Regions from separate parts of the Paenibacillus sp. FSL K6-0276 genome, predicted to be linked through region 1. Evidence: a T-box and tRNA genes for the amino acid it is inferred to sense, from the RefSeq annotation. Region 1 holds a T-box; the other regions hold tRNA genes.
What was found. A T-box is a leader RNA that pairs with one kind of tRNA and senses whether it is charged. The one in region 1 lies ahead of metG (methionine--tRNA ligase), so its partner is inferred to be a tRNA-Met.

Region 1 (2,248 bases):
TTGTCTTTACCATGGACATAATAAGCGGTAATGTCCTCTTGTTCCTCTGACCAAAAATCCTCCCAGCTCCCCCCCGATTGTGTGGCCCACTGCTTGCTGGCTGATAAATAACCACTTACTGCCTCAATCCAGACATAAATCTTTTTATCTTCAAATCCAGCTACAGGAATATCTACGCCCCAAGATAAGTCTCTGGTTACTGCCCGATCCTGAAGCTCCTCCTTCAAATATCGTTTGGTCAGTTTTATTGCATTTTCCCTCCAGTGTACTGCTTCGTCTACATACTCCGTTAATTCAGATTGAAATTTAGATAAGCTAAGATAATAATGTTCTGTCGGCCGTTCTGTAGGCGTATTCCCACATAATTTACAGGCTCTGTCTAATAAATCGGCAGGATCTAGAATCGTAGAACAATAATCGCATTGATCTCCCCGCGCCCGCTTGCCACATACCGGACAAGTCCCTTCCACATATCTGTCTGGCAAAAATCGCTGATCCACCTCACAGTAACATTGCGCTATAGTTTTTTTATATAAATGTCCATTCTTTAGTAACTCTATAAACAACTCTTGCACGACCTTATGATGCTGCTGTTGATCCGTTCGAGTATATAGATCATAACTAAATCCCAGCTGTTCAAAACATTTCAGAAATTCTTCGTGATACCGGCTGGCATAAGCTCCAGGTGTGATTCCTTCTTTTGTAGCCTGAACCGCTACAGGTGTGCCATGACAATCGCTGCCTGACACATATAAAACTTTATCCCCCTTGCTCCGAAAATAGCGTGCCAGCACATCACCAGGCAACACACTTGATAATCTTCCAAGATGTAAAGATCCATTCGCATACGGCCAAGCACCACCTATAAACACATTACTCATTAACCTTCTCCTCCTTTTTTAGACAACAAAAAAACTCCCATCCACAAAGGACGAGAGTTCTACTCACGTGTTACCACCTAATTTTATAAATGCCTCATGACATTTACCTCTTCAGGTACGACGTTAATAAACGTTTATACCCTAGCACTGTAACGGATGCAGGTTCCGGCGCAGCCTACAACCCAAAAGGTTTCGATGCGCAGCTCTGAGACCATATTCCCAAGGTTTTTCTTTACTCCTTTTCAGCGACCGGAGCTCTCTGTTGAAAGAATTGCCGTGGTACTCTTTCTCTTCTTTGCTTTTTAATATTCAAGTTACTGGAAATAATACTTAATTTGTCGAGTAAAGTCAATGCGAAAGATCAAGCACTTCGTAACATTTTTTTGTTGTTTCCCGTCTTGTTAATATAGATAAGTTAAAAGGGGGGCTTTTAATGAAAAAAATAAGCATTCTTATACTATCGTTCCTAATAATAACAGGGATATGGGGTTGTTCCGATAATGAAGTCAGGTCCGTACCCAAAAGTGAACCTTATACTTCCGAAGAAGCCATCCGTAGAGGGGATATTGTTTCTATCGAAAAAATATACAACCTCGACAAATTCGAGCAATTCATAAACAATATCTCCAGCAAAAAAGCAGACCAAATACGCGTTACAAGTTACACAGATGAGGGCGATCCCATTTTTAAGGATTTGAAGTTTGATGGCAGCTTAATTAGTTATAGCTACGATACTTCTAATGATGAATTTGGTGGGAGCAACACAGGAGTTAGAACCGATACCTGCTCCGTGGTGGGGAGTACAGAAAATACACAAGGTGAAATTATTTATTCGATCAGTGGTTGTACAAATATAAATCCTGAAATAGATTACTACCTTCTGCGCACAACAAAATGAATTGGTTTAATAAAAAAGACCACCCAATCGTACAATTGGATGGTCTCAGTGCTTTAAGTTATTTCATGATTTTGCAGATATCATTCGTGAATTGAACAGGATCACTAACCTGCAATCCTTCGATCAGCAGGGCTTGGTTGTACAACAGGTTCGTGTATAAACCGAGCTTCTCTTTATCGTTCTCAGCAGCTGCTTTCAAGGACTGGAATACTTCGTGATGGATGTTGATTTCGAGTACCTTATCCGCTTGAACCTCTTGGCCATTCGGCATCGATTTTAGAATTTTCTCCATCTCGATCGTCAGCTCGCCTTCTGCTGAGAGGCATACTGGATGAGTCTTCAAACGTTTGGAAGCTTTAACATTCTTCACTTTGCCGGACAAGATGTCCTTCATCGCTTCAAAAAGTTCCTTGTTCTCGTTCTCTTCCGCTTCCGTTGGCTTGTCTGCCTCGTCTGCTTCGATGCCTAG
Region 2 (2,248 bases), 1.1 Mb from region 1:
TAGTGTATTAAATGGAGGGTGTTTTGTGATAATGTGGGTTAATAGAGTTACTTCTTATGAGACTATTTTTAGCCAGTCACAATAATAGATCTTTCATGGGGGATAATGATCTTGATTATATGGATCAATGGTGCTTTTGGTGCGGGGAAGACAGAAACTGCATATGAATTACATCGCAGACTTCCTAATTCTTTTGTATACGATCCAGAGAATGTAGGGTATTACATAAGAGCAAACATTCCTGATGTGATGACAAAAGGTGACTTTCAGGACCATTACCTTTGGCGTGAATTTAACCATTCCATGTTAAAATATATAGCCAGCGAATATAGTGGGACGATTATCGTACCTATGACCATAGTCAACCCAGATTATTGGATGGAGATTGCGGGTAAGCTAATAAAAGAGGGATTAGAGGTTCATCATTTTACTTTGTGTGCCTCACGAGAGACGCTGCTTAAGAGATTGAGTGGTAGAGGTGAAGGGAATGACTCATGGACCGTTCAACAGATCGACAGATGCATCACAGGACTGAATAAGGACGTATTTAAAGACCATTTAGACACGAACAACCTGACTACACTTGAAGTCGTAGAGGCTATAGCCCTTAAGCTGGATATCACTTAATGCCAACTTAGGGTAGGTGTGAAATTTGTTTAATATATGTATTGCTATACTTCGGATTACATGATATAATATTTTTTGTTGTCAAAAGATTTTGTTTTCAATATGGCCCGTTGGTCAAGGGGTTAAGACACCTCCCTTTCACGGAGGTAACATGGGTTCGAATCCCATACGGGTCACCATTTCTTTATTGAAGCTGAATTCAGCTACATAAGAAATAGTTGCATTACATTCATGATTATGTTATGATAATTGAGTTGCTTCTTTACATGGAGGCTTAGCTCAGCTGGGAGAGCATCTGCCTTACAAGCAGAGGGTCGGGGGTTCGATCCCCTCAGCCTCCACCATGAAGCTTTCGAATTGTAACTGATAGCTGAATATCTTTTAATGACGCGGGGTGGAGCAGCCCGGTAGCTCGTCGGGCTCATAACCCGAAGGCCGCAGGTTCAAATCCTGCCCCCGCAACCAAATTTCATCAAGCAATTATTCTTCTGGAACCGTGGTGTAGTTGGCCTAACATGCCTGCCTGTCACGCAGGAGATCGCGGGTTCGAATCCCGTCGGTTCCGCCATTTTCTTGCTTATGAGCCATTAGCTCAGTTGGTAGAGCACCTGACTTTTAATCAGGGTGTCGAAGGTTCGAGTCCTTCATGGCTCACTTCTTAAGTGAGTCGGACATTAATACATACCGTGTGCGGACGTGGCTCAGCGGTAGAGCATCGCCTTGCCAAGGCGAGGGTCGCGGGTTCGATTCCCGTCGTCCGCTCCATATAAATTTTGCGCCCTTAGCTCAGCTGGATAGAGCGTTTGACTACGAATCAAAAGGCCGGGAGTTCGAATCTCTCAGGGCGCACCATCTTTTAACTTTATACTTTGCCGGCGTGGCGGAATGGCAGACGCGCTCGACTCAAAATCGAGAGGGAAACCGTGGAGGTTCGAGTCCTCTCGCCGGTATCAATTACCAAGTGAAGCTCTTATGCGTTATAAAGCTAAGAGCTTTTACTTTTCAATTTTTGTAAGGTAGATCATTATATCGTGGACTCTTAGCTCAGCTGGTAGAGCAGTTGACTCTTAATCAATTGGTCCAGGGTTCGAATCCCTGAGAGTCCATCCTAAAGGAAACGGCAAATATGCCGTTTTTTTTTATAAGAGTTATTCGGGTTCAATCATAGTCTACAAAGAAAAGCCACGAGGTACGATATTAGCGTACTTCGTGGCTTTTGATATTTATGGAAGGACATTACCGGCAGCGCGGTAGATTTCATACCATTCTGGTCTAGTGAGTGTAATATCGGATGCTTTAGCAATATCCCGCAAGCGCTGCGTATTGGTTGTACCTACTACGGGCTGCATATTTGCTGGATGTCTGAGAATCCAAGCGATGGCAATGGCCGTATTAGTCACTTCTTTTTCAGCCGCCAAGCGGTTAATAACCTCGTTCAATTCAGGGAACTTGTCGTTGTCCAAGAATACACCTTCAAAGAAGCCGTATTGGAAAGGCGACCATGGCTGAATGGTCATGTCATGTAGGCGGCTATACTCCAAAATCCCGCCATCATGGACAACTGAACTGGAGTTAGTCATATTCACATTGAAGCCGGTATCAATCATACCAGTGACCATAA
Region 3 (2,248 bases), 2.6 Mb from region 1:
CCTGCCCGGTGCTGGAAGGTTAAGGGGAGTGGTTAGGGGTAACCCGAAGCTATGAACCGAAGCCCCAGTAAACGGCGGCCGTAACTATAACGGTCCTAAGGTAGCGAAATTCCTTGTCAGGTAAATTCTGACCCGCACGAATGGCGTAACGACTTGGGCGCTGTCTCAACGAGAGATCCGGTGAAATTTTAATACCTGTGAAGATGCAGGTTACCCGCGACAAGACGGAAAGACCCCATGGAGCTTTACTGCAGCTTGATATTGAATTTGGGTACGATCTGTACAGGATAGGTGGGAGCCGTAGAAATCGGAGCGCAAGCTTCGGTGGAGGCGCCGTTGGGATACCACCCTGATCGTATCTAGGTTCTAACCTAGTACCCTTACCGGGTACGGGGACCGTGTCAGGCGGGCAGTTTGACTGGGGCGGTCGCCTCCTAAAGAGTAACGGAGGCGTTCCAAGGTTCCCTCAGAATGGTTGGAAATCATTCGAAGAGTGCAAAGGCATAAGGGAGCTTGACTGCGAGACCTACAAGTCGAGCAGGGACGAAAGTCGGACTTAGTGATCCGGTGGTACCGCATGGAAGGGCCATCGCTCAACGGATAAAAGCTACCCTGGGGATAACAGGCTTATCTCCCCCAAGAGTCCACATCGACGGGGAGGTTTGGCACCTCGATGTCGGCTCATCGCATCCTGGGGCTGAAGTAGGTCCCAAGGGTTGGGCTGTTCGCCCATTAAAGCGGTACGCGAGCTGGGTTCAGAACGTCGTGAGACAGTTCGGTCCCTATCTGTCGTGGGCGCAGGAAATTTGAGAGGAGCTGTCCTTAGTACGAGAGGACCGGGATGGACGTACCGCTGGTGCACCAGTTGTTTCGCCAGAAGCATGGCTGGGTAGCTACGTACGGACGGGATAAGCGCTGAAAGCATCTAAGCGTGAAGCCCCCCTCAAGATGAGATTTCCCAATTAGTAAGACCCCTTGAAGACGACGAGGTAGATAGGTTGGAGGTGGAAGTGCAGTAATGCATGGAGCTGACCAATACTAATCGGTCGAGGGCTTATCCTATACTTAAAACGCAAATTCAATTCGGATTCAGTTTTCAGGGAGTCAAATTCCTGTTTGGATTGCTGTGGTACTGATATCGTTTGGAGAGATACCCAAGTGGCTATAAGGGGACCCTCTGCTAAGGGGTTAGACTGCGTAAGCGGTGCGTGGGTTCGAATCCCACTCTCTCCGCCATTTTCAATCCATAGCATTACTAATTATTGTGGCGGTGTAGCTCAGCTGGCTAGAGCGTACGGTTCATACCCGTGAGGTCGGGGGTTCGATCCCCTTCGCCGCTACCATAATACCTGGAGGCTTAGCTCAGCTGGGAGAGCATCTGCCTTACAAGCAGAGGGTCGGGGGTTCGATCCCCTCAGCCTCCACCATTTTCATCTCTTTAAGATTTATTTCACACCGTGCCGGTGTAGCTCAACTGGTAGAGCAACTGACTTGTAATCAGTAGGTTGGGGGTTCAAGTCCTCTCGCCGGCACCATTTTTTATCAATGCGGAACCGTGGTGTAGTTGGCCTAACATGCCTGCCTGTCACGCAGGAGATCGCGAGTTCGAATCTCGTCGGTTCCGCCATTTTTTTCCACAAGATTAGAGTGGGAAGTTTAAGACTACCACTTTATTTTTATGTCAATTTAATATGGCTCGATAGCTCAGTCGGTAGAGCAGAGGACTGAAAATCCTCGTGTCGGCGGTTCGAATCCGTCTCGAGCCACTTTTCCCTGGGGGATTAGCGAAGTGGCCAAACGCATCAGACTGTAAATCTGCTCACGTACGTGTTCGGTGGTTCGAATCCATCATCCCCCACCATTTATGAGCCATTAGCTCAGTTGGTAGAGCACCTGACTTTTAATCAGGGTGTCGAAGGTTCGAGTCCTTCATGGCTCATCCCAAACAGAAAGTCATCACCTTATGGTGGTGGCTTTTTTTGTGTTTTATGGTTGTATTATAGTAGCGCGCTACTGTAGCGATTAACATAATATAAGAGAATATGCTAAAATAGGCGAAAAGAGCAAAAGTGGTGGAGCATGGTGACTATGGATAGTGAGACATTGCGGAAAAAATTAGAGCAGCTCACCGGAAAGAGAACCGGAATCAAGCAGTTAGGGAGGCAGCATTCAGCTTCTCTTTTTAGCATGGGATTAGAAGTACAGGATCAGCTGGTAATCCATGAGGGTCATCTCTGGGCACCTTTGT

Region 2: it has a tRNA-Met gene. The T-box ahead of metG (methionine--tRNA ligase) is inferred to sense a tRNA for this amino acid. The anticodon was not compared.
Region 3: it has a tRNA-Met gene. The T-box ahead of metG (methionine--tRNA ligase) is inferred to sense a tRNA for this amino acid. The anticodon was not compared.

What each region holds. Positions count from the first base shown of each region.
Region 1 covers NZ_CP150276.1:3,716,726-3,718,973, forward strand. Annotated here, with positions in the region: gene metG (methionine--tRNA ligase) at 1-881, opposite strand, end outside; T-box leader at 925-1,186, opposite strand; gene MHH52_RS17490 (DUF4362 domain-containing protein) at 1,315-1,779, shown strand; gene htpG (molecular chaperone HtpG) at 1,838-2,248, opposite strand, start outside.
Region 2 covers NZ_CP150276.1:4,857,091-4,859,338, reverse strand. Annotated here, with positions in the region: gene MHH52_RS23040 (AAA family ATPase) at 112-627, shown strand; tRNA gene MHH52_RS23035 (tRNA-Glu) at 732-806, shown strand; tRNA gene MHH52_RS23030 (tRNA-Val) at 896-971, shown strand; tRNA gene MHH52_RS23025 (tRNA-Met) at 1,016-1,092, shown strand; tRNA gene MHH52_RS23020 (tRNA-Asp) at 1,118-1,195, shown strand; tRNA gene MHH52_RS23015 (tRNA-Lys) at 1,209-1,281, shown strand; tRNA gene MHH52_RS23010 (tRNA-Gly) at 1,318-1,392, shown strand; tRNA gene MHH52_RS23005 (tRNA-Arg) at 1,403-1,479, shown strand; tRNA gene MHH52_RS23000 (tRNA-Leu) at 1,499-1,577, shown strand; tRNA gene MHH52_RS22995 (tRNA-Lys) at 1,661-1,733, shown strand; gene MHH52_RS22990 (aldo/keto reductase) at 1,851-2,248, opposite strand, start outside.
Region 3 covers NZ_CP150276.1:154,415-156,662, forward strand. Annotated here, with positions in the region: rRNA gene MHH52_RS00730 (23S ribosomal RNA) at 1-1,062, shown strand, start outside; tRNA gene MHH52_RS00735 (tRNA-Ser) at 1,145-1,236, shown strand; tRNA gene MHH52_RS00740 (tRNA-Met) at 1,267-1,343, shown strand; tRNA gene MHH52_RS00745 (tRNA-Val) at 1,352-1,427, shown strand; tRNA gene MHH52_RS00750 (tRNA-Thr) at 1,460-1,535, shown strand; tRNA gene MHH52_RS00755 (tRNA-Asp) at 1,550-1,627, shown strand; tRNA gene MHH52_RS00760 (tRNA-Phe) at 1,694-1,766, shown strand; tRNA gene MHH52_RS00765 (tRNA-Tyr) at 1,776-1,861, shown strand; tRNA gene MHH52_RS00770 (tRNA-Lys) at 1,867-1,939, shown strand; gene MHH52_RS00775 (helix-turn-helix domain-containing protein) at 2,080-2,248, shown strand, end outside.